2 regions of the Salinimonas sediminis genome follow, and region 1 is predicted to be linked to the other one. Evidence: predicted binding sites of a transcription regulator. Region 1 holds the regulator's gene; the other holds the start of a gene.
What was found. Region 1 encodes LexA, which represses DNA repair genes until DNA is damaged. Its sites were predicted from a motif close to TACTGTATNNNNATACAGTA; they were not measured.

Region 1 (15,029 bases):
ATTTTTTCGAGGAGGTTTGTTCATCTAGTTCAATTAACACCATATCGCCCACGGTGTGATTGTGATGCACTACATACAAACTGCCAGCATGCTGGGGGTTAAATAGCGAACCGGTTGGCACGCTTACTATCTCCACTGGCTGTGTTCGAGGTGGACGAAAGGCCGGGTCGCCATGCTCAGCGGTAGACGAATGGGCGGCTATTTCACGCTGAGTCACATCCGGATTGGTCGGGCTGGAAGCAACAACAGCTTCTTCCTGAGAGGGGGTCTGGCTACAAGCCGCTAATTGTAAAGAAAGGAAAACAAGCAAAAAGTGGCATTCTATTTTCATAGCAAACTCTGTCAGATGTGCTTATTGAAGCACCGTTTTGTGGGTTGTTCATGGAGTAGTGGCCTAAGTCCTTTTAAGCTGAATTGCGAAATTATAGTAACCGAGATTTTTGCCAAATTATTGTTATCTAACAGTGTTTTGCAAAAACTTTACAATCTTGACATATGCCCAATGGGTAGGGTTTTCTATGCTTAATTTTGACCTTTTCGGCCCCCAGACCATGGCGCCCACTACCGCGCCCGATCTATCCGTATCTTCTTCATCAGCCACGTCGGTAGCTGCCGAAGCAGGATTTGCTCAGTTGTTTAATTTACTCAGTAATGGGGCACCACCTAGCGCCAGCGACAGCAGTGATGTCGATAAGCCAGAGGCGCAGACAGCGGGCGAGGGGGCATTAAATGCGCTACAGCAACAATTCATGGACACCATGGGCCTGGGCTCCCTCGGCGAAGATCTGCCCTCTATGGGGGAAGTCGATGCGGGCATTAGCAATCTGCAAAACCGTTTTTTGGCGATACTGCAGCATGACCTTATGCAATCTGCCGCCAGTGCGGCCGTCCAACCGGTGAAGATGGCTGTTCCGGCTAGCGAACCTAACGCCTCCCTTTCCTCAGCGCCCACTACCAGTAGCGGGTTTAATAAAGAAAACGAAGGGACAAATAACCCCGTGGTTGATGCACAGTTGACGCCGGCTACTACCGGATGGCACGCCGTGCTGGATTATGCGTTTGGCCAAAATGGTCCCGATATTAACGACGGGTTCGATGCGCTCAATTTGTTAAATCACATACCGGTGGTGGCAGATATTTATCAGCAATCTTCGGCTACGCAGGTCAGCGTTGTGTCAGATTTAGCCGGCAGTTTTTTATATGGCGGGCCCACCGGGCTTGCCTATAGCGCCCTGGATTTAACGGTTGAAGGCATAACGGGACGTTCTATCACCCAAAATATGTGGCAGCTGGGATACGATCTTCTGTTTAGCGGCAATGCACCGGCGAGCGATGAAGTAAATTCTGCGCTCAGTGGGGCAATAAGTAAGTCTGAGAAGAGCATTAGCAGCCGCGCTTATGCCTTCGCGCGGCGTCAATTTGCCGCTGATTAGCGGCCTTGGCGGAATAATGTTGCCGGCAGCGGGGACCCGCGCACTATCTTAACGTGCAGGGCTGGACTAGAAATTGGCAGGTTTTAGACAATGCGCCGGCAGCGTAAATAGCATAATATTCCCGGGTTGGGCACCGCAGATGCCTACAGCTTTAAAGGTTGCGCTAAGGAAATAAATGATGGTGTTTCAAGAGTCGGTCTGCCATCCGACATTATTTGGGCGGCTATTGGGCCTCAAATCAGTTCGTTTGTATCATGACACTATCGTGATTGGGCAAGGCCGTAATGCTGTTACGCTGACTGCCGATGAATTATCTGCATTGCCGGAATACAAAGAAGGTTGGTTTAGCGCTCGATGGCATATATACAGTCATGCACGCGAACTAACGGTTCGGTTGTTACCCAAAAAAATGCTCGCCAGCTTACATCAGCAAGTAGTAAAAACGCTTATCGAGGCCGCGCCACAACGGATAAAACAAACCCATTTACAGTTTATTACCCAAGCCGGCAGTAGCTATTTACGCGACAGCCACATAGCGCCACTATCTGCCCGGATAGCCCAAATGGTTGCATTATATAGTGAGACATGGCCGGCCGATAAACCCTTAGATGCTGCCTCAATACAAACGCTGCACAAGTTGCAGCAAGTGAACCCGCTGGGCCACTATGCTGAGGCCCTGAGAGCGCGCTATGAAACACTGCAGCTAGAAGCCCAGCGCCATTTTTTAGATAATGTAGAAGCGAACCCACTGACCCTGGCGCAGCGCCAGGCCGTGATACGCAATAACGACCACAATTTAGTACTGGCTGCGGCCGGGACCGGTAAAACATCGGTAATGGTCGGCAAGGCGCTGAGCTTATTGGCAACCGGACAGGCCCACCCGTCGCAAATTTTAATTTTGGCCTACAATAGTGCTGCGGCAGCTGAATTAAAAGCGCGCATCCAGCAACGTGCCACCGATACTGGCGTGCCCTGCGAGGGGCGCCCAGCAGTAATGACATTTCACGCTTTAGGGCGTCATATTCTACACCAAAGTGGTATTACCCCCGCGCTATCGGTCTTTACCCATAACAAACAAGCGTTGGAAGAATGGGCAACAGAATGGCTAAAACAGGACATCGCTCATAGCGACCAACAACTGCATACCTTCATGCAGATGTTGTATCAACCGGTAGACCCTTTTCGGTTCGATAGTCCGGCGCACTATGAAGCTTACCTGCGCGATACAGAATACCGTTCCCTACAGGGCGAGCGGGTTAAGGGCTATCAGGCGCTACTGATTGCCAACTGGCTTTATATGCAGGGTATAGACTATACCTACGCTCCCGGTCCGCCAGCAAATAGCGCGATTGCCCCCGTCGACTTTCAGATTACCGGCACCCAGGTGTACCTGGTACATCATACGCTGGACCGACACCAGCAGCCGCAACCGGGGGTAGAGAAAGCAGCGTACCTCAGGTTGCTAAGTGAAACCCGCAAATGGTATCGGGCGGAGCAGGCGACCCTCATCGAAACCTTCCATTACCAGTGGAGTGAAGGACAATTAACCAGCGTCTTGAAAACCCAGCTCAGCAAAGCCGGAATAAGGCTACAGGCCCGCGATAAGGCCGACATTATTGCCCGGCTTGAAGAGCAAAACGCACTGGAGTTGGCGGCTCAGCGCTTTTTAAGTTGTCTGCAGGCCATTCGGATGGAGCAGCTGGATGAAACAGCTATTGCTACGCGGTTACAGCAACATGGGGTTATTAACGCTGAGCTATATGCCCAGGTATTAGCGCATTTTCATCGAGCCTATCAAAATGAACTTAGCGTCCAGCAAGCCATTGACTTTGATGACATGATAAGTCGGGCCACAACGTGTGTGGAAAATGCCCAGTGGAAGCCCGGTTATCGGCATATTTTGGTTGATGAGTTCCAGGATATTTCAACCTCCCGAATGGCGCTACTGAAAAGTTTACTGGAACAGGGACCGGCCCCGATCTTGACCGCGGTGGGGGACGACTGGCAGGCAATTTATCGTTTTTCCGGCGGTAAGCTTGCCCTGACTACCGAATTCGAGCGCTACGTCGGCAGCCATACTGTAACCCGGTTGGAAAAAACATTTCGCTATAACAGCAGTATAGCGCATACGGCCGGGCAGTTTGTTATGGCAAATCCATACCAATATAAAAAACGCGTAGACGCGCATGAGCAGGTAGATGAAGCGCAAATATACTTACTGGATGATTTGGTCTATGGCCAGCAGGATGCCACCCAGCGGGCTAAACATATTGTGGCTGCTATACGCAAAAAGTCGCCCGGCGATTCTATAGCAATTATGGCGCGTTATCGTTTTTTACTGGAAGATGCACGCACCACTTTACAGCCATTGAGTCAGGACAATTTGTTCTACTGGACCTTTCACGGCGCTAAAGGACTGGAAGCTGACCACTGTATATTGCTGGGCTTTAACCACGGCAAGCTCGGTTTCCCCAGCCAGAACAAAGCCGATATCTTGTTAGAGGCACTGCTACCTGCGCAGGATGAATTTGCCTATGCTGAAGAGCGTCGGCTTTTTTATGTTGCGCTAACCCGGGCGCGGCACAAATGCTACATTATTGCTGATCCGCTGGCGCCGTCTGCATTTATTACTGAGCTTACCGAACCGTCTTATCAGGTCAATATCGCCAGTGACACCTTCACCGAGGCTTTTCGCGCCGTGTATAAGTGCCCGTCCTGCGACAGTGGTTATTACAAAAAGCGCAAAGGTCAGTATGGCGAATATTATCAGTGTAGTGCTCAGCCTGGGTGCAGTAGTAAGCCCCGAATGTGCAAGACTTGCAGTGCGCCTGCCATTAATACCGGTAACGGCTGGCTCTGCCGCAATCCAGCTTGCTGATTGAGCCAGGTAGTTTGATTTAAAAAAACCGGTATTTAATAAACGTCAGCGCTAAACAGGCTTGTGCCAGCGGCCGGTTAGGGCAATAACTAGAAAGACGGCCGTTCGCCACATGCCCCTTGTTGGGTACTGCTAAACCAAGGTTGCCCGGGGCGATGAAGGTCGTTGGTAAGTGCGGCGCGATGATTCACCGTTATAACGGCCGGCTGGCGCGGTTTGTTGTTCTCGTCGAGTAAAAAATACTCCGACACATACTGCTTTAAAAATAACCGATTCTGATAACCTTCGTCGAATAATCTCACCCGGGTTACGGCCTTAAATCGCGCGCTATCAGCGTCAATTTTCAACAACTGTTTAAAAAAATGCCCTCGCGCGCTCTGCGCCTGCGAAAACAAGTTCAGCGTGCGCGCCAGTTGAGTATAACTAAGGGTTTCTTTTTGCAGTAAAAAGTCGTGATAACTGTGTGCCGGGTTCGCGGCCTGGCCCACTGTGTAGACCTGTTCATTTTCCCACGCACTTAGTAACTGCTGGCCTTGCTCAGTGTAGTCAGTCAGGGCGGCGGTATTCATGGTTACTGCATAATCGCTGATGCCGGCTGGCGTTACTTCGAACAGCATGACATCGGGCGTCAGCTTTGTGTGCTGTTCATCACTCAAACCTACCGCTTTACATTGCTCAGAGATAACGTAGTAGTAGCTGCCAGCCTGCATAGCAAAGCTGGCATTGGAGAAGATTGATAACGCCACCGCAATAAACCTGAGTTGAAAATTCATAGTAACTAAGCGAGCCCGCTGGTTGTGAAAAAAATACCACACATGGCTGTGCACGTACGGCGTTTTGAATATAGGGGATATTTCCAATACTCGCATCATAATCGACCCAGGCCAGCGATACTACCTTTGGCCGGGTGATCAAGCGGGGCTACCGGCATTATTACCGGTCACCACGCTGGCCAGTCTATTGCTCGATACAGTTAGATGGTAAGGTACAAGATTAAATTGATTCGGCCCAGCAAGTTCGACATCCCGAGCATGACCACAAAGATAGGCTTTACGAGTTTACCTACCAAAGTGCTTTAGGCATGCTAGTGCTACCTGTTCATAAACCTGTTATTTTCCGCGCGTTAACGCTTGCGAAATGTGGCCAACTGTATATACTCACAGTTAACTGTATGAAAACCCAGGCTGTTTATGCGTCCACTAACCCCCCGACAGACAGAAGTACTTGAGCTTATTAAATCCAATATGCGGGACACGGGTATGCCTCCTACGCGGGCTGAGATCGCCCAGCATCTTGGGTTCAAATCTGCCAATGCAGCTGAAGAACATCTAAAAGCTTTGGCTCGCAAAGGTGTGATTGAAATTTTGCCCGGCACCTCCCGTGGTATCCGCTTAACAACACCGCTTGAAGATGAAGCCGCGAATGAAGAAACGGGTTTGCCTTTGATTGGGCGGGTCGCTGCCGGTGAACCCATCCTGGCGCAGGAGCATATAGAAAGCCACTATCAGGTCGATCCTGCCTTGTTTCGTCCTCACGCCGACTTTTTGTTGCGGGTAGATGGCATGAGTATGAAAGATATTGGTATTTTAGATGGTGACTTATTGGCCGTACACCGTACTACGGATGTGCATAATGGCCAGGTGGTGGTTGCCAGGGTGGAAGATGATGTCACTGTTAAACGCTTCGAAAAGCGCGGTCATGAAGTGTTACTGCATGCAGAAAATGACGAATTTGCACCAATTAAAGTGGATTTGTCGGCCCAGCCTTTTACTATCGAAGGCTTAGCAGTGGGTGTTATTCGTAACGCTGACTGGATGTGATGTAAAAAGCACATTGCCAGCATTCCTGAAGCGAATGTTGGCAATAATTGTTGCCTGCGGTAACTTTTTCATTACCGCTGATGTTGGTAGCTTTACATTGCGTGTATTGACTATTCTTAAAACCTACCCGTTTTACCCCCCCTTCTATTGCTACATATGCCGTAATTAGGCGCGCTTACCGGAAAAAAATGTGTGTAACCACACTGCTTACTCAAATCAGCACGATGACGTTTATCATTTTCTAATAGCGCGCTGGTTTACCGGATGCTCACGGCATGTTCACACAGCCGCGGTGCAGACGCTTTTATTATCCAGGCGGGCATTTTATACCCTTCTACCGCTATACCCCTTTTGCTATCAAGCGTTTACCTTGCGATGAATAGCCCCTGTGCTGATTAGTAATTATCTGCCATTTTGATTTTTTAGTGCTTCGCCTGTAAAGGCGTTATCTTGTCTACGGCTATAGTCTCTGTTGCCACCGTTTTCATCGGCTGTATAGCCTCTCTCCACCCCACCAAATTAGCTGGTTGCTGGCTTTGAAAAGTCTTGCCCTGAATCAGCGACTTGCCAAAAAATTGTATAATTTTTTATCAAAAGACTAGACTCAAGGTTAAAAGTGTTTAATTCTTATACTGTTATTAACATAAGAATAACAATTACATAATACATCTATAACGGAATTAGTCGTAACAACGCGGGTCTATGGTTGGCAGGCAGGCTTCCAGGATTCGTCCATCACGGAGGTGTTGAGTGAAGAAGCTCGCAAATATCGTATTGATGGTTTTGGGGACGCTGGCAACCACCGCTGCATTTTCACATGCATTTGCTGCACAACAGGCTACCGGTGATGCTGCAACACTAAATCTTCGCAAGGGTGTTACTGATATCAGTGGTCAGGTCTATGACCTGCATATGCTGATGTTTACCATATGTGTGGTCATCGCCGTAGTGGTGTTTGGCGCTATGTTTATTTCCATTTATTTGCATCGGCGTTCGCGCGGTGCCACCCCGGCTACCTTTCATGAAAACGTAAAAGTTGAAATTGCCTGGACGGTAGTGCCTTTTCTTATCCTGATATTTATGGCATTTCCCGCTGCCCAAACGCTTATTGCAATGGAAGACACCAGTGAGCCAGATATGACCGTATTGGTCACCGGCTCACAATGGAAGTGGCACTACAAGTATATGGACTCGGATGTTTCGTTCTATTCATTGATGGCAACGCAACGCGAGCAAATCAGTAATCGATACGAAAAGGGCGAGAACTATTTACTGGAGGTCGACCGGCCTTTAGTGATTCCAACGGGGCAGAAAGTACGATTTCTGATCACCTCTGATGATGTCATCCACTCGTGGTGGGTGCCGGATTTTGCCGTTAAGAAAGATGCAAACCCGGGCTTTATTAATGAAGCCTGGACCAAGGTTAATGAGCCAGGGTTATATCGGGGTCAATGTGCTGAGCTATGCGGCAAAGACCACGGGTTTATGCCTATTGTGGTTATTGCAAAAGCGCCGGAAGACTTTGCCGTCTGGATGGGCGAACAAGAAAAAATGCAGCGTGAAGCGAAAGCTGAAGAGCAGCGTTTACTGGCCATGAGTATGAGCATGGAAGAGCTTATGAGTGAGGGTAAGAAAGTATATACCGCCACCTGCGCGGCGTGCCATATGCCAAATGGTGAAGGCTTAAAAGGTGCTTTCCCCGCCCTCAAAGGCAGCAAATTGGCAACTGAAGATATGCAGGGTCATATCGACATTGTGGTTAATGGTAAAACCGGTACCGCCATGCAGGCCTTTGGCAAAATGCTGAGTTTGCGTGAACTGGCTGCAGTGATTACATACGAGCGTAACGCCTGGGGTAACAACACTGAAGAACTGGTTCAGCCCAAAGACGTCAACGCATTCATTCAGGGACAATAGGAGGACATCATGACCAAACCCGCACAAATGACATCCCATGATGCCACACTTGCTGATGACACGGTTTCACACGAGCACCACGAACATCATATTCCTAAAGGCCTGATGCGATGGGTACTTACCACTAATCATAAAGATATAGGCACCTTGTACCTGTGGTTTGCTTTCATTATGTTTTTGGTAGGCGGAGCAATGGCAATGGTTATCCGGGCTGAATTATTTCAGCCGGGGTTACAGATTGTAGAGCCAAATTTCTTTAATCAGATGACGACAGTTCACGGGCTAATCATGGTCTTCGGGGCGGTAATGCCCGCCTTTACCGGCCTGGCCAACTGGCTGATCCCTATGATGATCGGCGCGCCAGATATGGCATTACCCAGAATGAACAACTGGAGTTTTTGGATCCTGCCGTTTGCTTTTGCCATTTTGTTGGGATCGCTATTTATGGAAGGCGGCGGCCCGGCCTTTGGCTGGACATTCTACGCACCATTGTCGACCACCTACAGCAATGACAGCACAGCTTTATTTGTATTTTCAGTCCATATTATGGGGATCTCATCGATAATGGGCGCGATCAATGTGATCGTAACCATATTCAATATGCGGGCTCCAGGCATGACCTGGATGAAAATGCCGTTGTTTGTGTGGACATGGCTGATCACTGCTTTTCTATTGATCGCAGTAATGCCGGTTTTGGCGGGTGCCGTCACCATGGTATTAACCGACAAATTCTTCGGAACCAGCTTTTTTGATGCGGCGGGCGGCGGCGATCCGGTTATGTTCCAGCATATATTCTGGTTTTTCGGGCATCCGGAAGTTTACATTATGATTTTACCGGCATTCGGTATTATCTCGCAGATCATTCCCACCTTTGCCAGGAAGCCCTTGTTTGGCTACGCCTCGATGGTGTACGCCACTGCCTCTATTGCTCTGCTGTCGTTTATTGTATGGGCCCACCATATGTTTACCACAGGCATGCCGGTTTACATGGAAATGTTCTTCATGTTTGCCACCATGCTGATATCCGTGCCCACCGGGGTGAAGGTATTTAACTGGGTAGCCACAATGTGGCGCGGGTCAATGAGCTTTGAAGTGCCTATGCTTTTTGCTCTAGCCTTTATCGTACTATTTACCATTGGGGGGTTATCGGGGTTGATGCTGGCCATTACGCCGGTAGATTTTCAGTATCACGACACCTATTTTGTGGTGGCCCACTTCCATTATGTGCTGGTTACCGGCGCTATTTTCTCGATTATGGCAGCAGTGTATTACTGGCTACCGAAATGGACCGGTCGTATGTTCAATATTACGCTGGCTAAATGGCATTTCTGGTGTTCACTGGTATCGGTAAATGTATTGTTTTTCCCCATGCACTTTGTTGGGCTGGCGGGCATGCCTCGTCGTATCCCGGATTATTCTTTGCAGTTTGCTGACTTTAACCAATGGATCAGTATTGGTGGCTTTGCCTTTGGTTTATCACAGCTTATCTTTTTAACCGTAGTAATCCAGGCGTGCCGCAAGCAGGGTGAGCCTGTGTCTGACCAGGTATGGGATGGTGCGCATGGGCTAGAGTGGGAAATTCCCTCTCCGGCACCCTACCATACCTTCGAAACCCCGCCGGTGGTGAAATAGTATGGCCAGCGGGGTGACTAACAACACAATGGTCATCAGATTGGTGGTAATTGTGTTTGGTATGTTTGGCTTTGGCTTTGCCCTGGTGCCGCTATATGACGTGTTTTGCGATGTCACGGGTATTAATGGCAAGACGGCCAACACAGCGGCCGTGTATCAACCCAGTACCATTGATAAGTCACGCACCATTACCGTGGAATTCCTTACCCGCACCCATACGGGCATGCCATGGGAATTTCAGGCTAAAACGAAGCGTATTAAGGTTCACCCGGGTGAGCTTAACACCGTGCAGTTTTACGTCAGAAACCCCATGCGTACTGACTACGTAGCGCAGGCTATACCCTCTGTATCGCCAGGCCACGCAGCCTTGTATTTAAACAAAACAGAATGTTTTTGTTTTAACCAACAACCGCTGTCAGCCGGCGGGGAAGCTTTGATGCCCATGTCGTTTTACGTTGACCCACAGCTGCCTGAAGACATCACTTTTTTTACCGTGCAATACACTTTGTTTGATGTGACGGCCCGGGCCGCCACCATGGATGTGAATGATAACCCATATCTACAACGGTCCGGCGGTTAGCCGAGATTGCTAAGCGTTTGGCCACAGGAGAAAGTCATGCAACAGCCTTACGAAAAATATTATGTACCCGCGCAAAGCCCCTGGCCCATTGTGGGTGCAGTGGCGTTGTTTCTTATCGCCGTGGGGGCCGGCAATATGGTCATCGATACCACGAAAGAAGCCGATGGCTATGGTTCACTCATCTTAGGCGCGGGCATTGTCGCACTATTGGTCATGCTGGTAGGCTGGTTCAAAAATCAAATAGATGAGTCAATGTCAGGCTTTTACAGTGCTCAGCTAGGGCGTTCATACCGGCAAGGTATGAGTTGGTTTATTTTTTCTGAAGTTATGTTTTTTGGGGCATTCTTTGGCGCACTGTTTTATGCCCGCCTCATTTCAGTCCCCTGGCTAGGCGGAGCTTCGAATAACGAGATGACCAACACGGTGCTATGGCCACAATTTCAGGCTATGTGGCCGCTATTATCTACCCCTAATGGGACTACCACTCAGCAAATGGGGCCCGCTGGCTTACCCACGATTAATACTATTATTCTGCTGATATCCTCGGTTACCTTGCACTTTGCCCACGTCGGGTTAGAACAAAACAAACGCAAGCAACTCACGTGGATGCTGGGTCTGACGATACTACTTGGGTGCACCTTCTTAACCTTGCAGGTTGAAGAATATATCCATGCTTACAAAGAGCTCGGCCTGACGCTGCAATCCGGCATTTATGGCAACACCTTTTTCATGCTAACGGGCTTTCACGGTATGCATGTGACATTGGGTACATTGATTCTAATGGTGCTATTTGGCCGAATTGTGAAAGGTCATTTTACCCCGGATAACCATTTCGCCTTCCAGGCAGGAAGTTGGTATTGGCACTTTGTTGATGTGGTGTGGGTAATGTTGTTTTTGTTTGTCTATATTCTGTAACCGCCACGCTAATAAGGACGGGGGTTAGGATGAATAAGCCCGGTAGCCATCGCGATCAGAATTATCAGCACAATACACACGGAAGTGAGTACCCGGCGGCCGATGTATTTGCTCATGGGCTTATCGGGCGGGGTGTCTTTAAGCATGATACGCATTGCCAGAAACAGGTTTACCACCATGTAAATCAGCAGCCCAACAAGAATAATTTTGATAATCACAGCAACTCCTTAATTAACTCAGGACGGCGGCTGCACATGGGGCGAATACGATTTCTGGTTGCTATAGGTATCGCTATTATAGCCATTGCCGTAATGGTTCGGCTCGGGGTATGGCAACTTGAACGTATGCACGAAAAAGAGCAGCGTTTGGCTAGCATAGCGCAAAAAAAACACCATGGCCCCCTTTCTTTGTCGGCGGTCGCTACGCTGGCTGATGACCCCAGAGATTACCCGGTAGTTGTTAGCGGCTTCCTGCATCACCGGTTGCGCATCTATATCGATAACCAGATTGAAAATGGCCGGGTGGGCTATCAGGTGGTGGCACCGCTAAGCACCGCACAAGGGTTAGTTTTAGTGAACTTTGGTTGGGTACCGGGCACCGCCTCGCGTGCCACATTACCTTCGGTCAATTTACCCGCAGCGCTACAACACGCTACCGGTACCATCGCCATACCATCGGATAACCCGATTATTCGCGAAACGGCGAGGCATATCAGTAATCAGCAGTTACTGCTACAGCAACTGGATATTCCCCGGGTGAGCAAAATCATTAACGAGCCACTGCTACCGTTTGTGGTGCAACTGACCGGGCCGGCGCCGCCTGGGTTCATCCGTAACTGGCAAGCGGTGGTGATGCCGCCGGAAAAACATTTAGGTTATGCAGTTCAATGGTTTGGGCTGGCGGTTGCCGCAACTGTAGTGGCATTCATTGTTTTCTTTGTGCGAGGGAAAGGCTATGTCAGAACGCAAAAAAAATAAGCAAATTACCCTATTAACGGTATTTGCTATTTTCGTTTTACCCGTAGTGCTGGCCAAATTGGCTCTGGACAATCAATGGTTTACCCGAGCGGCCACCAACAAAGGTGAACTACTCCAACCGGTACAGGATTTTTCTGTATATTTGGTGCGTCAGTCTCCTAAGTGGCGTCTGGTTTATCAGCTTCCTGCCCACTGCGATAATACCTGTGAAAATGCCCTCTACAGTATTCAGCAGGTATGGCACGCGTTGGGTAAAGAAGCAGACCGGGCCCAGCCCACTGTCATTTATACCGCTTCAAGTGATGCCAAAGCGATAGCCAGATTAAAGCAACAAAATTCAGTGGAGGTACTTCCCTCGCCCCCAAGGCAGGCCAGCGTGACCGGTAGCCAGATAGATGCGCATCGGCCGGTCGCCTCCTCAGTAACCAGCGCTATTTATCTGGTAGACACAATGAATAATGCCATGCTGCGCTACCCCGTTAGCGATGACCGTCAGCAAGCCATTATGAACAGCAGAGACATTCTGGCTGATGTTCGTAAGCTTCTTAAATTGTCGCGTATAGGCTAACGGGAGCGGTATATGAAAAAACTCATTTTTTGCAGTTTGATGTTGGCAGTAATAGTGATTGTGCTTGGCGCTTATACACGGCTTACCGATGCTGGATTAGGCTGTCCTGACTGGCCAGGGTGTTATGGTGAGCTGTTTGTGCCAGCCTCTACAGATAAAGTGGCCGCGGCCAATGCCGCCTTTCCCGCACGTCCGGTAGAAGCAAGCAAAGCATGGAGCGAGATGATCCATCGTTATTTCGCCGGCACATTAGGCCTGCTGATTTTTTCAATTGCGGCTTGGGCCGCCATCAAACGTGACCCCCGCATGCCCTTGGGGTTGCCCCTATTTTTATGTGTTTTAGTGGTATTTCAGGCTGCCCTGGGAATGTGGACCGTCACCTTGAACTTGTTGCCCGTAGCGGTTATGGGGCATTTGATGGGCGGTTTTGGTGTTTTAGCCTGCCTGTTTGTTATGCACCTGCGGGTAAACCCAATTACCTGCCGAGACCGGCTAAAATCAGCCCGGCGATTATTAGGTTTTGCGTTTGTTGGTATGTTTATTCTGGGGTGTCAGATAGCGCTAGGCGGCTGGACATCGGCTAATTATGCGGCGCTGGCGTGCACCAATTTTCCGGTATGCGAAGGCCAATGGTGGACTCAGATAGACTTACCCGGCGCATATACCGTACCGGTGGCAGCAAATTATGAGTTTGGGGTACATGGCTATTCAGAAAGAATGACGATGCACATTATTCACCGCGCAGGGGCCTTAGTGACCTTCGTATACCTACTTACATTAGGTATATGGTTATTACGCACCGGTTCAAAACTAATGAACACCGCTGGCGCGGCGCTTATTGTCGTGCTTAGTGCCCAGGTATTACTGGGCATCAGCAATGTAGTGATGAGCTTGCCTCTCACGGTGGCGGTAGCGCATAATTTTGTCGCAGCTTGCTTGTTACTGGTGATGGTATGGATAATTTACCAGTTGTCACATCTGGAAGGGGGTACCACATGGCTAAACCGGTCACGCTAACCCATTCTACAGCCCAGCAAAGTGCGGGCCCAGCCTTATGGCGCCAATATTACGAACTGACTAAACCAAAAGTGGTTATGTTGCTATTGCTGACCGCGCTGGTAGGCATGTGTATGGCCACCCCAAACTTGGTAGAGGCACGCATACTTATCGCCGGCCTGTTCGGAATTGGGCTGTTAGCTAGTAGCGCGGCAGTTATCAACCATGTGGTTGACCGCCGTATTGACAGTATGATGGCACGAACCTACAACCGCCCGGTAGCCAAAGGCCGAATTGGCATAACCCAGGCGCTCGGTTTTGCTACCGTGTTGGGCACGCTGGGATATGTGTGCCTTAGCCTTTGGGTAAACCCGTTAACCGCGTTACTTACCTTAGGCTCGCTAGTAGGCTATGCGGGGATCTACACCTTATTTTTAAAGCGTGCTACCCCACAAAATATTGTTATAGGGGGCTTAGCCGGTGCCGCGCCCCCTTTATTGGGCTGGACGGCGGTAACCGGCGCTGTACACCCTCATGCCTTGTTATTGGTGCTGCTGGTTTTTACGTGGACGCCACCACATTTTTGGGCCCTGGCTATCCATCGTCGGCGCGAATATGCCAACGCTAATATTCCTATGTTGCCCGTCACGCACGGGGTGGCGTTTACTAAAACCTGGGTATTGGGATATACCGCACTATTAGCGCTGGTCGGGTTTTTACCTTATCTGGTCGGGATGTCGCATCTTATTTATTTGCTTGGTTCCAGTGTGCTTAATTTGATGTTTATCTGGTATGCCTGGCAGCTTAAATTTTCTAATGATGAACGCTGGGCAATGAAAACATTCCGGTTTTCTATCGTGCATCTCATGGTATTGTTTGTGGTTCTGCTAATTGACCATTATTTGCCTGTTACTCTATGAAACAACATTCTTTAATTGGGCTGGTACTTATTGTCGCCTTTATCGGCGGTATTTGGGCAGCGGTAACGATTGCCCCGCCCGACGTTAACCCCCAGGGACCGGCTACCACGTATTTCCAGACGTACCCTGCACCGCGTGGTTTACCGTCATTTCGTTTAACCGAAGCAGGTGGCGAACCCGTTACCAATGCCACGCTGCGCGATCAATGGACAGTGATTTTTCTGGGCTATACGTATTGTCCTGATGTCTGCCCAACGACTATGGCGGGACTAAACCGTATTTACCCCCAATTGCAGCAAATCCCCACCGAATATCCCATAAAAATAATGTTCTTATCAGTAGACCCTAAACGCGATACCCCCGCACGGCTACGTAGTTACAAACAGTATTTCA
Region 2 (15,029 bases), 330 kb from region 1:
CATGGAATTTGACCATGCCGATATTTTTGCTGACCTGGCCGCTATTCAAACCCAGTTTCATCATTTGGTGCGCATGGTGCCCCAAAATGGCCTTATCTTATCCCCGGCCGCGGTACCGGCTATCCGCGAAACGCTGAACAAAGGATGCTGGAGCGAGCAGCAGCTGCTGGGTAAAGACTGGCAGGCCCAGCTGCTGAATGCTGATGGCAGTGCCTTTACCGTCTCTCATCAGGGACGTGAAGTGGGTACGGTGCGCTGGTCTTTGCTAGGCCAACACAATGTCGACAATGCGCTAATGGCTGTGGCCGCCGCCCATCACGCTGGGGTGCAAATTACCGACGCTCTGGCGGCGCTGGCTCATTTCGAGAACGTGAAGCGGCGCATGGAATGCAAAGGTACCGTGAACGGCGTAACGGTGTACGATGATTTTGCCCATCATCCAACGGCGATTGCGACTACCTTGGATGGTTTGCGCAAAAAAGTAGGTAACCACCGTATTATTGCGATTTTGGAACCCCGTTCAAATACCATGAAAATGGGTATTCATAAGACCACCCTGGCGGCCTCCTGGCAGTTGGCCGATAGCGTGTTATTATTTGAACCGGCTGGTATGGACTGGTCATTAGCTGACGCCGCCCAGCATAGTCAAACGCCAGCCGCCTGTTATGCCAGTGTGCAGGATATTGTTAATACGGTAACTGCAAATGCCCAACCAGGTGACCATATACTGGTAATGAGTAACGGCGGGTTTGAAGGTATTCATCAGCGCTTGTTAACTGCCCTGGCTGAACACGGAGAACACCATGACGGATAAACGTATTACGCTGGCAATAACCGGCGCCTCCGGGGCGCCCTATGCATTACGCCTGCTGGAAATGTTGGTGGCAGCGGAATATCAGGTGTATGTTCTGATATCTTCGGCGGCCAAAGTGGTATTTACCGCCGAAGAGGATATGAAAATTCCCGCTCGGCCTGATGCTGCGGCTGCATTTTTTACCCAACATTTTAACGCCCGTGAAGGACAAATCACCGTATGCGGTAAGGAAGAGTGGTTTTCGCCGGTAGCCTCGGGCTCGGCGGCGCCTAAACAAATGGTAGTATGCCCTTGCTCTACCGGTACCTTATCCGCCATTGCCTGTGGCGCCAGCGATAATCTGATTGAACGGGCCGCCGATGTGGTTATGAAAGAACGCGGGCAACTGATATTGGTGCCTCGGGAAATGCCCCTTTCCAGCCTTCATCTTGAAAATATGCTCAGGTTGTCACAAATGGGTGTCACTATAATGCCTGCTGCGCCCGGGTTTTATCATCAACCCAAAACCATTGCCGACTTGGTGGATTTTGTGGTGGCGCGGATCCTTGACCATCTTGGTCTTGACCAACAACTGATGGCCCGCTGGGGTTATCAGGCACATTCAATACAATCAAAGGAATAATGCACATGCATGTGTCTGCAAAAAATTCAATCAAACTGGCTGCCTGCCTGCTCACCGGTATGCTAACCAGCCTGCCTGCTTTGGGTTGGGGACAGACCGGCCACCGTGTAACCGGTGCGATTGCCCAGCGCTATTTAAGCCCGAATGCCGCGTCGGCTATTGCAGAATTATTGCCGAACGAAACCCTGGCTGAAGCCTCGACCTATGCCGATGAAATGCGCTCTAATCCAGCGCCCTACTGGCAAAAGACCAGCCCGCCCTTTCATTATGTCACGGTACCTAAAGGTAAACATTATCATCAGGTAGGCGCGCCGGAAGAAGGTGACGCGGTAACCGCATTGGCGGCGTTTACTGACACCCTCAAAAGCCCGCAGGCCAGCCGCCAGGACAAACAGCTTGCGCTACGTTTTGTGGTCCACATTATAGGCGATTTGCATCAGCCGCTGCATGCCGGTAACGGTACCGATCGTGGCGGTAACGACTTGAAAGTACGTTTTTTCTGGGAAGATTCAAACCTGCACCGGGTATGGGATAGCCAGATGCTGGCGCAACGTGAATTGTCGTTTACAGAATGGACTGACTGGCTAGACGCCAAAATAACCGCCGACCAAATCAGTCAGTGGAGTAGTACTGATCCGCAGACCTGGATAGCCGAAAGCACTAAGTTGCGAGATAAAGTCTACCCCGAAGATGCTAACGATATGTCTTACGATTATTTGTACGCGCACCTGCCACAGGCAAAAACCCGCTTACAACAGGCAGGTATCAGACTGGCGCAATACCTAAATAGTGTATTCGCGCCAGCTCAGGTAACGCCGCAACCGGCGCAGGCAACACCGCAAAAAGTGCCGCCGAAAAATAAGAAGCCCGCAAAGCAGCCGAAAGAAACAAAATCGGCTACCGCTTTGCCAGACCCCCAGTCTTAGTCAAGATCCAGAGGTTCGGGCGATAATATTACGCCGGTGCTGTCGGCATACAGGTGATCTTCTGGCAGGAAGGTCACCCCGGCAAAGTTCACCGGTACATCCACATCGCCAATACTCTCACTGTCAGCATTTACCGGAATGGTTGCCACCGCCATAATACCAAGGTCAAAATCACTTAACGTGTCGACATCCCGCACGCTGCCGTAACACACAATGCCTTCCCAATCGTTATCGATAGCCAGCTGTGCTGACGTTGCATCGATTAACGCGCGACGTGACGAGCCGCCGCCATCAATTAATAGCACTTTGCCGCTACCCGGCTGTGCCAGCACCCGGTCAATCAGACCTCTGTCCTCATAGCACTTCACCGTGGTAATAGCGCCACCAAAAGAATAGCGACCACCGTAGCTGGCAAAAATAGGATCGACAACGTCGACGCTGTCGGCAAATAAATCGCAGAGTTCAGAGGTGTTATAGTCCATCGTAAAGCCTTCTCATGGTTGACTCGAAATTGTCCGGGATGTCGAACTCGGTAATAACCCATCCATGACGGATTACACGCGCGACTAGCATAGCATTATTTAGCGCAATTCAAACGGGGCTTTTAACGCAATTTTCTGCTGTCCACGATTGATTTTTCCGGTTAATTCGCCGGGCCTTGTCATAAAGATTTCTTTTTTCTGTCACCCCAGGGTCATAGAGGTTTCGTAGCCTTACAATTACTCAACCGCCGGGGGGCAAGGCTATGCTTTTCAAATCCTTGACCAAGTACGACACCGATTTGTTTTACTTGTTGCACCGTAAGACACTCAAGCGCGACTGCCGCAGTATTATCTGGCTTTCAAAAACCGGCGACGGTTATCTGTATTTTGTTATTGGCATGTTGCTGTGGGGCTTTGAACAGGAACATGGAGAATTATTTTTGTATACCGCCCTTATGGCGTACGCATTAGAACTGCCTGTTTACGTCATCTTGAAAAAAATGGTCAAACGGCCCCGCCCCTGCGATTTACCCGGGCAAATGACAGCCCATGTTACCCCTTCTGATAAGTTCAGCTTACCGTCCGGCCATACTGCCGCAGCGTGTCTTATGGCCAGTATTGTGGCGCACTTTTACCCCACCTTCGCCATTGCGGCTTATAGCTGGGCTGCGCTTATTGGGTTGTCACGGGTCCTGTTGGGGGTGCACTACCCTACCGATGTGCTGGCCGGTGCACTTTTGGGTATTACCATTGCTTCACTGAGTTTATCTCTATTAGGATAATATGAAAATATTGTACGGTGTTCAGGGCACCGGAAATGGGCATATAGCCCGCGCCCGCATTATGGCTGCCGCCTTAAAAAATCGTAGTGACATAGACGTGGATTTTATATTTAGCGGCCGGGAGGCAGATAAATATTTTGATATGGAAGTGTTCGGTGAATATCAAACCCGTAAAGGCCTTACCTTTACCACCCGGCATGGCAGAGTCGACAAATGGGCCACGCTACGACAAAACCATATTCCGCAGTTTCTAGCGGATGTAAAACACCTCGATACTGCCGGTTATGACCTGCTTATAAACGATTTTGAGCCGGTCACCGCCTGGGCCGCCAAGCGTGCCGGATTACCTTCTATTTCTATTTCCCACCAGGCTGCTTTTGGCTTTGCTGTACCTAAAACCGGCGATAACATTATGGACCGGATGTTATTACGCTATTTTGCCCCTACCGATGTACAGCTTGGAGTGCACTGGTTCCACTTTAATCAGCCGATTGTGCCGCCCTTTGTCTGCGAAAAACCGCTCAGATCCCCCGGCAAGAACCATGTGCTGGTGTATTTACCCTTTGAAGAAATCAATGATATACAGCAATTGTTAGAACCATTAAGTGAGCAACAATTTGTGTGCTATCACCCGGCTATTTCCGCGCCGTTAAGCCACGGTCACATTCAGTGGTATCCGCCGTCAAAAGCAGGCTTTCAAAAAGCGCTGCAACATAGTACCGGGGTAATTGCCAATGGTGGCTTTGAGCTATCCAGCGAAGCGTTACAGTTAGGTAAAAAGTTACTAATCAAACCCCTGCATGGGCAGTTTGAGCAACTGTCTAACGTTCTTACCCTGAGCCGACTGGACTTATGCCAGACTCTGTTTCAGCTGGATACCGACATAGTCGAAGAGTGGTTAGCCGCGCCGGAAAACGAACCCATTGAATTTCCCGACGACCCCGGGGTATTGATAGACTGGCTACAACGCGGTGATTTTAAAGATACCAAAGGCTTGTGTGATGCACTGTGGGCACGGGTCAAATATGGCGACAAAACCCGCGAAAAACTATTGTCTCTTGCAATTTAAATCGGCAATGCGATGATATCGGCACATTAAGCTATTCCCGACGGGACTGACGTGCTAAAAAAACCCTGTTTACTCCTTATTTTTGTGTTGTCTTCAGCCTTGCTATCTGCCTGCGGCTATCGGGGCGATTTGTATCTTCCAGACGAGGCGCAATCCAATCAGACAGAAGCACAGGACAGCACACCCGCTAACGCTGCTAAAGGCCGAGATTAATGGATTACTTCGTTTATCGCGACAATCATCTTTTTGCTGAAGACGTTGCAGTGGCAGAGATTGCCGCCCAACACCATACCCCTGTTTATATTTATTCGCGCGCAACCCTGGAGCGTCATTGGCGTGCTTTTGACGATGCGCTGGGCAGCCATCCTCACCTTATCTGCTATGCGGTAAAAGCCAACTCCAATATTGGTGTACTTAGCGTACTGGCAAAGTTGGGCTCGGGCTTTGACATTGTCTCTGCTGGCGAGCTGGCCAGGGTTATCGAAGCTGGCGGCGATCCGGCGAAGGTTGTATTTTCCGGCGTGGGCAAAAAGCATGCAGAAATCCGTTACGCGTTGGAACAGGGCATCATGTGCTTTAACGTGGAGTCTGAACCAGAGCTGCACCGTATCAATGAGGTAGCTGCCACCCTGGGAGTGCAGGCGCCGATATCATTGCGCATCAATCCGGATGTCGATGCCAAAACCCACCCGTACATTTCTACCGGGCTAAAAGCCAATAAATTTGGTATTGCTCGGGAGCGTGCGCTGGCAACCTATGAACTGGCTGCGGGTTTATCCAACCTCAATATTATTGGTATGGATTGTCATATCGGCTCCCAGCTTACCGATATCGACCCGTTTGTAGATGCCCTTGACCGGTTATTGGTGCTAATTGATGAACTGGCCGCTAAAGGGATTCATATTCATCATCTGGATGTAGGCGGCGGTCTGGGGGTAACCTATGATAAAGAATCGCCCCCACATCCTAAAGAATATGCTGCCGCCCTGGCCCAACGCCTTACCGGCCGCGACGCACTAAAGCTTATTTTAGAGCCAGGCCGCGCGATTGCAGCCAACGCCGGAATTATGGTCACCCAGGTTGAATTTATTAAAGAGGGTGAAGAAAAGCACTTTGCCATCGTTGATGCTGCGATGAACGATCTGATTCGTCCGGCGTTGTATAGCGCCTGGCAAAATATCATCCGGGTGGATACGCAGACCCAGGCGACGCCCCGGGTTTACGATATTGTAGGGCCTATCTGCGAAACCGGCGATTTTATTGGTCGCGATCGTGAATTGGCGGTAGCGCCAGGCGATTTACTGGCAGTGAGAAGCGCCGGCGCTTATGGTTTTGTAATGGCCTCCAACTATAATAGCCGGTGCCGCCCGGCGGAGATTATGGTCGATAAAAATCAGGTTATCGTGGTACGTGAGCGAGAAAATCAAAAAGATCTCTGGAAAGGCGAGTATAAACTTCCGTAAACTAGAGGCCATAACACACAGGCAGTAAAGCGGTAAATGCAAATTCAATTTTCCAAAATGCACGGACTGGGCAATGACTTCATGGTAGTGGACAACGTTACCCAGAATGTCTATTTTTCTCAGGACAAAATTCAGCAGCTGGCTGACAGGCACTTTGGAATTGGTTTCGACCAGCTACTTATGGTCGAACCTCCTTACGACCCTGACCAGGATTTCCACTACCGCATATTCAATGCTGATGGAACGGAAGTGAACCAGTGTGGTAACGGGGCTCGCTGCTTTGCTCGTTTTGTTAAACTGAAAGGCCTGATTAACCGAAATAAAATACTGGTTAGTACCAAAGCCGGAAAAATGGTGCTATACCTTGAGAAAGACGGTCAGGTTACGGTTAATATGGGTAAGCCTGAATTTGAGCCCGCACAAATTCCATTAAAAGCCAATAAACAGGAAAAAACCTACCTTATCCGGGAGGGTAATCATACCCTGTTTTATGGCGCGGTCTCGATGGGCAACCCCCATTGTGTGCTGGAAGTAGACGATGTCGATACCGCCGAGGTAGAGACCATTGGGCCACTGTTAGAAAAACATGAGCGTTTTCCTGAAGGGGTAAATGTTGGCTTTATGCAAATTATCGATCCTACTCATATTAAACTGCGTGTGTTTGAGCGTGGCGTAGGAGAAACGATGGCCTGCGGCAGTGGGGCTTGTGGCGCCGTAGCTATTGGCCAGATTCAGGAAAAGCTGGGCAAAGACGTGAAAGTAGAGTTACCAGGCGGTAATTTACGCATTCGCTGGCAGGGGCCAGGATCAGTATTAAAAATGACCGGACCGGCGGAACATATTTATGACGGACAACTGAATATATGAATGATGTGTCAGGGAAGGCTAATTCTACACTAAAGCTCACCCCGCAGTATGACGAGGCGAATCCGGTATCAGCTGAAGAGGTCAGCGCTTACCTGTTACAACATCCCGAATTTTTCACTCAACATCCGGAATTACTTGAGCGCCTGAAAATTCCTCATGCGCTCAAGGGCAGCGTATCGCTGGTAGAAATTCAAAGCGAACAACTGCGCAAAAAAGTACGTCAGCAAAATTTCAAACTCAATCAGCTGATTGGTATTGCGCGCCAAAACGAAAAAATATACCGCGTGTATACCGACCTGAATGTGCAGTTGCTTACGTGTAAAAGTGTGCCTGAGATTCAGCTTAAACTGGAAGAAGTACTACAGGAAGAGCTGGATCTGGCCTCTGTCACGCTACGTTTATTTAGTGGCCCCCATGCGTTACCCGAATTACAACGCCGGTTGTTTGTTGAGAAGCGCTTTAAGAACAGTCCTTTTTTCTTTGGCCGGTTGAGTCAACATGAACGTCAGCTACTGTTTGGTGAAGATATCGCCGAGTCGGCTGCGCTTATTTTACTAGGCGACAAACAGGAAATTGGGCTGATAGCAGTGGGGAGTCGCGATCCCAGTCACTTCACCCCGGATATGGACACTTTGTTGTTGAAACAACTACAACAGGTGCTCAATATCGTTATTCCTGATTTACTAAGATACTAATGTCCACCAGCGCGTCACCGGCTGAGCTTACAGATGCCTGCGCCTTTTGGCTGGACAAATTTCTTCTGCATTTACGCATTGAACGGGGGCTATCGCCTCACACCCTTTCCAATTACCACCGTCAATTAACCTATATTGCTACCACGCTATCGTTGGAAGATTGGTCTGGCCTTACCCCGGCTGATGTAAAACGTGTACTGAGCAGTTCGAAGCGGGAGGGCCAGCATGCGCGTAGTATCGCTTTGCGCTTGTCGGCGCTGCGCACCTTTTGCCGATATCTAATTGATCAGGAACAGTTATTCAGTAATCCGGTAGAAGGCATACAAGCGCCTAAACAAGGCCGGCCATTGCCCCGCCAGTTGTCTGTAGAGGATATGCAACATCTGCTCAATAAAGATGAAGACGCACTTCTGGCCATACGCGATAAAGCCATGTTTGAGTTATTATATGGATGTGGGATACGGCTGAGTGAATTAACCGGCCTGAATCTGATGGACTGTCAGGCTGACGGCACGTTAAGGGTGCGGGGTAAAGGCAGTAAAGAGCGGGTATTGCCCATGGGCAAAATGGCCCGCCAAGCCATGTCGCAATGGCTGGCAGTACGTCCACAATTTTGCCAACCAGACGAAAAAGCGGTATTCGTTAGCCAGCAAAAGCGTCGTATTTCTAATCGGCAAGTGGCTAACCGGTTAGAAGTTGCCGCTATTGAACAAGGTCTAGGACGCAAAGTGAGTCCTCACAAACTGCGTCACTCCTTTGCGACTCACGTGTTAGAGTCCAGTGGCGATCTTCGTGCAGTACAGGAATTACTCGGGCACGCTAATTTATCTACCACGCAAGTCTATACTCATCTGGATTTTCAGCATTTAGCCAAAGTCTATGATGCGGCTCATCCCAAAGCCCGGAAAAAAACGTAGTATTGAAGCCGTATGCTTGCGTACAGATTGTATAATTAAAGGAGCCATCATGCGCTTTTACCGTCCGTTAGGGCCTGTTAAGGCTATGACCTTTGACCTAGACGATACCCTATACAACAATGGCCCTGTTATTCGTGCAGCCGAAGTAGCATTAAAGGAATACCTGAGTAAGCACTATCAGCAGGCAGCCTTACTCACCGCCGCGAATTGGCAAAGTATCAAATACCAGCTCATTTCCGACGACCCGCGCCTAGCCAGCGATATGGGGCAATTAAGAATGCGTTCGCTGGAACAGGCATTGGGCAAGGATGTGACCCAACCCGAAGCGCTCAAAGCGGCAGCCCAGGCATGTTTCGACTGTTTTTACACCGCCCGTAGTCAGTTTGGTTTAGCCGAGGACGTTCACCATACGTTAGCAGAACTGGCTACCCGTATCCCCTTACTGGGTATAACTAACGGCAATGTTGATACGCAGGCCACAGGCCTGAGCCGCTACTTCCCCACCGTCTTGCACGCCAGTCTGGAGCGGCCCATGAAGCCTTCACGACATATGTTTGATGAAGCAGTAAGTTTATTGGATGTGCCTGCCGAACAGATTTTACACGTGGGTGATAATTTGGAAAAAGATGTGTATGGCGCGGTGGCCGCTGGCATGCAAAGCGCCTGGTTCGCCTGTAACCGGCCTATGGATATTCGTACTGAGGCAGTGCGGGTGCTCCCTCATGTGGAACTGGCCCGCCTGGATGAATTGCACACTTTACTATAGACCGACAGCGCGCTGATTTGGCCGCTAGCGTGGTTACTCCAGCGTACCGTTGTCTTCTAACACATTTTGTCTCATCGAGTCACAAGGTCGCTGGCAGCAAGGACGCCCTACTACTTTGGCTGGTACGCCTACCACGGTAGTATGGGGTGGCACGTCACTCAATACCACACTGCCCGCTCCCACTTTAGAACCCTCACCAATTTCAATATTGCCGAGAATCTTGGCCCCTGCACCTACTAATACACCCTGGCGCACTTTGGGATGACGATCGCCTGATTCATTACCCGTGCCACCAAGTGTCACGCTTTGCAATAAGGAAACGTAGTCTTCTATTACGGCGGTTTCACCGATAACTATACCAGTGGCATGATCGAACATGACACCTTTACCTATTTGTGCAGCCGGGTGGATATCTACCCCATAGGCTTCAGAATTTCGACTTTGTAAAAATAACGCCAGTTGATGACGGCCTTTTTTCCACAGATAGTTGGCCATTCGATGAACCTGAACGGCCTGGAAACCTTTGAAGTACAGCAAAGGTGTCAGATAGTTGTTCACTGCCGCATCTCGTTCGTGGACAGCTTTAATATCTTCTATTGCTGAATCCACAATAGCGGGCTCTAGCAGGTAGGCCTCGTCAAACACTTCACGAATGGCTAAAGCAGGCATCACATCATCGGCTACTTTATTTGACAGAATGAAGCTCAGCGAAGACTCAAAGTTATGGTGAGTCAAAATGCAGGCATGAATATAACTGGCCAGTAAGGGCTCGTTATTGGCTATCGACTGCGCCTCTTTTTTGAGGTCAAGCCAGAAGTCGGTAGTTTGGTTAAGTACCTGCATAGCATGTTCCTGGTGGTAGCTTCAATGAATGAGCCCATACAGTGGCATTGCTGAGAAAAAATTCAAGGTAAAGGCGAGAAAAAGCGCATGGTCAAGATAAATCGCAATTTGTACCGTTATGCTGTGGTTATTGTTCATCCGGCCGAATGAAGAATTTTTCATACAAAAATTGCGTTGTGCTATGTAAAAGGTGCACGCCTGAGCCCCAAACCGGCACCGCATTCGTGTAGGCCGACCATCTAAAATACGCACTATACCCTATATATCAATGCCTTATAAAAACATGTGGCAAGCAGGTACAGGCTATGCAGGTAACTAAGGGTGCTCGGCTCGAAAGAGCACCTATTAAAGTGTTATAAGGAGAAATGCATGAACAATGATCGCTTCGAAGGTAACTGGAAAGAGATGAAAGGCAAGGTTCAGCAGAAATGGGGCAAACTTACAGATGATGATTTGGATGTCATCGATGGCCGGCGTGAAGAACTAGTCGGCAAAGTTCAGCAGCATTATGGCAAATCCCGCGAAGAAGCTGAGCGTGAAGTAGACGGTTACTTTAACTAGCATTTTGAGGGTGTTGTACCACCGTTGTACAACACCCGCTCTTTCCCCTTTACGTCCCTCTCCAAGATAAATTCCCTACCTGCCCTGTATAAACGCACAGTTCACTGGCATAATTGCGTGGCATAAATCAATGCCCCTTATTTTCTTTTTATCAGATAACAGGTAGCCGCAAATTATGGATGTATCGTTACTGCTCGACAGCTTAAATGACAAACAACGTGAAGCAGTAGCAGCGCCGCTTTCAAACATGCTTGTTCTGGCTGGCGCCGGTAGTGGTAAAACCCGTGTATTGGTTCACCGAATAGCTTGGTTGATGGAAGTGGAAAATATTACGCCATTTTCTATCTTGGCGGTTACTTTCACCAATAAGGCCGCACGCGAAATGCGGGGCAGAATTGAAAGCCTGATGGGGCGCGGGCTCAATAGCATGTGGATTGGTACCTTTCATGGCTTAGCGCACCGCCTGCTACGTTCCCATCATGCCGAGGCTGGGTTACCTGAAAACTTTCAAATTCTGGACTCAGACGATCAGTATCGCCTGGTCCGCCGTATATTGCGCGCTATGAATCTGGATGAGAAACATTGGGCCCCTCGCCAGGTTCAGTGGTACATCAATGGAAATAAAGATGAAGGATTACGCCCTCAGCATATTGAAACCCATGGTGACGCCACCGCCCAAAAAATGCGTGAAATCTACACAGCTTACCAGGAAGCCTGCGACCGTTCCGGGTTAGTCGATTTTGCCGAGCTGTTATTGCGGGCCCATGAGCTGTGGGCAAAAAACCCTGAAGTGCTGGCTCATTACCAGCGCCGCTTTCGGGCGGTATTAGTGGATGAGTTTCAAGATACCAATAACATTCAGTACGCCTGGCTGCGCATGTTATGTAGCGGCAATACCAATAATATTATGATTGTAGGCGACGATGACCAGTCTATTTACGGTTGGCGCGGCGCCAATGTAGATAATATCCATAATTTTTTGAAAGACTTCGGTGACACATCAACTATCCGCCTGGAACAGAATTACCGTTCCACCGGCAATATCCTTAATGCAGCCAATGCGGTTATCGACAATAATTCCGGTCGCTTAGGTAAAGAGCTATGGACCGAAGATAGCGAAGGCGAGCTTATTTCGGTTTATGCGGGCTTCAACGAACTTGATGAAGCCCGCTTTATTGTTTCCCAGATAAAAAGCTGGATAGATGACGGAAATAGCCTGAACGACAGTGCCATTTTATACCGGAATAACGCGCAATCACGGGTATTAGAAGAAGCGTTGCTACATGAGGGTATTGCTTATCGCATTTACGGCGGCCTGCGGTTCTTTGAACGCCAGGAAATAAAAGACGCACTGGGCTATCTGCGTATGCTGAACCACCCGCATGACGATGCTGCTTTTGAACGGGTAGTGAATACCCCAAGCCGGGGCATCGGCGAAAAAACCATAACCCAGGTACGGGCCGCCGCCCGTGAGCAAAATTGTTCACTATGGCAGGCCAGTAACCTGCTGCTTACCGAGAATAGCCTGACGGGGCGGGCGTCTAAGGCGCTACAAGCGTTTACCACGCTGGTCAGTGAACTGGAACAAGCGGTGCATGGATTGCCGTTGGAAGAACAGGCCGACAAAGCCATTCGCCAGTCCGGACTATATGCCATGTATCAGGCCGAGCGCGGTGAAAAAGCCCAGGCCCGCCTGGAAAACCTTGAAGAGCTAGTCACTGCCTGTAAGCAGTTTATCGTGCCCGAAGAAGCCGAAGAAATGACACCTATGAGTGCATTTTTAGCCCACGCCTCGCTTGAAGCCGGAGATACCCAAGCCGACTCTGAGCAGGACGCGGTGCAGATGATGACTATCCACAGTGCGAAAGGCCTGGAGTTTGGGCTGGTCTTTTTAGCTGGGGTGGAAGAAGGCATGTTTCCCTCTCAAATGACCAATGATGAACCAGGGCGTATGGAAGAAGAGCGCCGGCTTTGTTATGTGGGCATGACCCGGGCCATGAAAAAACTGTTCATAACATACGCAGAAAGCCGCAGAGTATACGGTCAGGACAAATTTCATACGGCATCGCGGTTTATTCGCGAAATTCCGGGCGAATATGTTCAGGAAGTACGTCTTAAAAGCCAGATTTCGCGCCCGGTGCATAACCGGTTTAGCCGTATGGCTTCCCATGAAGCCTTTGAAGGTAGCGGCTTTGCCTTAGGTCAGCGGGTTGAGCATCCAAAGTTTGGTGAAGGTGTTGTACTGAATTATGAAGGCTCTGGGGATCATGCCAGGGTGCAGGTTAACTTTGATGACTTCGGTTCAAAATGGCTAGTGATGGCCTATGCTAAACTAAAGGCTAATTGAAGATAGACTGTGTTGTCGCACAATGGCCGGACACTCAACGGTTGGCGGCAGATATGCAAAAGAAAGTTCTGGTAATTGAAGACAGTAGAATGGCAATGAATATTGTTGTCAAACTCATTGAAAAAGCCGGTTTAGAAGCTGTGCCGGCGCAGTCGCTTACCGAAGCCAAACATCTGTTTTCCCACTCTATTCCCGAAGCATTTTTATGTGCGATTGTGGACTATAGCCTGCCCGATGCCGCCAATGGTCAGGCTATCGACTTTTGCCTCGACTGTGTCCTGCCGACCATCGTGGTAACTGGCCGCATGGATTATCAAACTCGCAGCGATGTACTGAGCCGTGAGGTGGTCGACTATATCCCCAAAGAAAATGCACAAACCTATGATTATTTGAGCCGCTTACTGGTGCGCCTTGAACGTAACAAACATATTGGTGTGGTGGTTGCCGGCCAGGATAGGGCCTCGGCCCGACATATGCTGTCGTTGCTGAAACGGCATAATTTTACCACCTACGAAGTAACTAATGCCGCCGATACCCAGCAGCTTCTGCGGGAAAACCGGAATATCAAAATGGTTATCACCGGGGCAGAATTCGACGACCAAAACAGTACCGCCCTGATCGCCAACCTACGGGTTGATTATGCTAAGGAACGCCTGGCCATCATCAGCGTATGTGATAACGACAATGAAATGAATTCCGCGCGTTATATCAAATCCGGGGCCAACGACTTTTTGCTTAAGCCATTTTGCCATGAAGAGTTTTTGTGTCGGATAAGCCAGAATATTGAGCTAATTGAACATGTCGAAGCGCTTACTATGATGGCCAATACCGACTTTTTAACCGGGCTGTTCAACCGCCGCTATTTTTTCGACAAGCTGGGCCCCTTGGTAAGCAATTCCCCCCAGGCGCAGGCGTTGGCCGTTATCGATTTAGATTTTTTCAAGCAAGTTAACGACACTTATGGCCACGACGCCGGCGATGGGGTGCTCTGGAAAACATCTGGCTTACTTAAACAACACTTCAGTGATGCCGTGATCGCCCGGTTCGGGGGGGAAGAGTTCTGTATCTTTCTTCCGCAAACCCCGCCAAAACTGGCATTTAAGCGGTTGGAGAATTTTCGCCGCGAGTTAGCCAGCACCCCCATGGAGATTGGCGCCCACTCGTTGTCAATTAGCACCAGTATTGGTTTGGTTACGCAGCTGTCGGCGGATTTGGGCGAGACGATAAGCCAGGCAGACAAACTGCTGTATCAGGCAAAAAGCCAGGGCCGTAACCGCATTGTCAGCGATATCGTGCTACCTGCTGCCCTATCGCGCGTCGCCTCCTGTTAAGCCAATTTGGCCAGCCGCGCTTTACGCTGGCTGCGATAAGCATTGAGCGAATCGAGGCTAAAAATCAGTAAGGCCATCCATACAAACCCAAAGGTCATCAGGCGACCCGGCGCTAACGGCTCGTTATACAGGTACACCGCCAGTAAAAACATCAGCGACGGCCCGATATACTGAAAAAATCCCAAAGTAGAATACATGATCCGCTTCGCGGCAGCGGTAAAACATAACAAGGGGGCGGTGGTCACAATTCCCGCGGCCAGTAATAAGAGGTTCAGGCTGGTAGGATTACTGGTTAAATCTGCATACTGTGACCCCATTATTACCCAATAGCCAAGGGCCAGCGGCAGTAGCATTAAGGTTTCTAAAAACAGACCCGGCAAGGGATCTACCGCAACTTGTTTACGCAATAGGCCGTAAACGCCAAAAGTAAAGGCCAGGACTAATGCTATCCAGGGCAGTTGCCCATAGCTGAAGATAAGTATACCCACCCCGATCGCGGCCAGTACCACCGCAAATTGTTGTAACGGACGAAGACGTTCGCCCA

Region 2: uvrD (DNA helicase II) is a predicted target of LexA. The motif match lies at 10,890-10,909, and genes of this name have one in related genera.

The regions. Positions count from the first base shown of each region.
Region 1 covers NZ_CP031769.1:83,104-98,132, forward strand. The annotation lists gene D0Y50_RS00395 (flagellar basal body L-ring protein FlgH) at 1-331, opposite strand, end outside; gene D0Y50_RS00400 (hypothetical protein) at 519-1,433, shown strand; gene D0Y50_RS00405 (UvrD-helicase domain-containing protein) at 1,609-4,311, shown strand; gene D0Y50_RS00410 (hypothetical protein) at 4,401-5,084, opposite strand; gene lexA (transcriptional repressor LexA) at 5,502-6,131, shown strand; gene coxB (cytochrome c oxidase subunit II) at 6,882-8,048, shown strand; gene ctaD (cytochrome c oxidase subunit I) at 8,076-9,680, shown strand; gene D0Y50_RS00430 (cytochrome c oxidase assembly protein) at 9,682-10,260, shown strand; gene D0Y50_RS00435 (cytochrome c oxidase subunit 3) at 10,297-11,175, shown strand; gene D0Y50_RS00440 (DUF2909 domain-containing protein) at 11,184-11,393, opposite strand; gene D0Y50_RS00445 (SURF1 family protein) at 11,430-12,152, shown strand; gene D0Y50_RS00450 (hypothetical protein) at 12,130-12,720, shown strand; gene D0Y50_RS00455 (COX15/CtaA family protein) at 12,733-13,737, shown strand; gene cyoE (heme o synthase) at 13,716-14,636, shown strand; gene D0Y50_RS00465 (SCO family protein) at 14,633-15,029, shown strand, end outside.
Region 2 covers NZ_CP031769.1:4,192,167-4,207,195, forward strand. The annotation lists gene mpl (UDP-N-acetylmuramate:L-alanyl-gamma-D-glutamyl-meso-diaminopimelate ligase) at 1-814, shown strand, start outside; gene D0Y50_RS18375 (flavin prenyltransferase UbiX) at 804-1,436, shown strand; gene D0Y50_RS18380 (S1/P1 nuclease) at 1,496-2,362, shown strand; gene rraA (ribonuclease E activity regulator RraA) at 2,359-2,844, opposite strand; gene D0Y50_RS18390 (phosphatase PAP2 family protein) at 3,108-3,626, shown strand; gene D0Y50_RS18395 (MJ1255/VC2487 family glycosyltransferase) at 3,628-4,695, shown strand; gene lptM (LPS translocon maturation chaperone LptM) at 4,747-4,908, shown strand; gene lysA (diaminopimelate decarboxylase) at 4,908-6,158, shown strand; gene dapF (diaminopimelate epimerase) at 6,195-7,025, shown strand; gene D0Y50_RS18415 (DUF484 family protein) at 7,022-7,720, shown strand; gene xerC (tyrosine recombinase XerC) at 7,720-8,637, shown strand; gene D0Y50_RS18425 (HAD-IA family hydrolase) at 8,687-9,403, shown strand; gene cysE (serine O-acetyltransferase) at 9,437-10,246, opposite strand; gene D0Y50_RS18435 (CsbD family protein) at 10,616-10,807, shown strand; gene uvrD (DNA helicase II) at 10,983-13,154, shown strand; gene D0Y50_RS18445 (GGDEF domain-containing response regulator) at 13,208-14,485, shown strand; gene rarD (EamA family transporter RarD) at 14,482-15,029, opposite strand, start outside.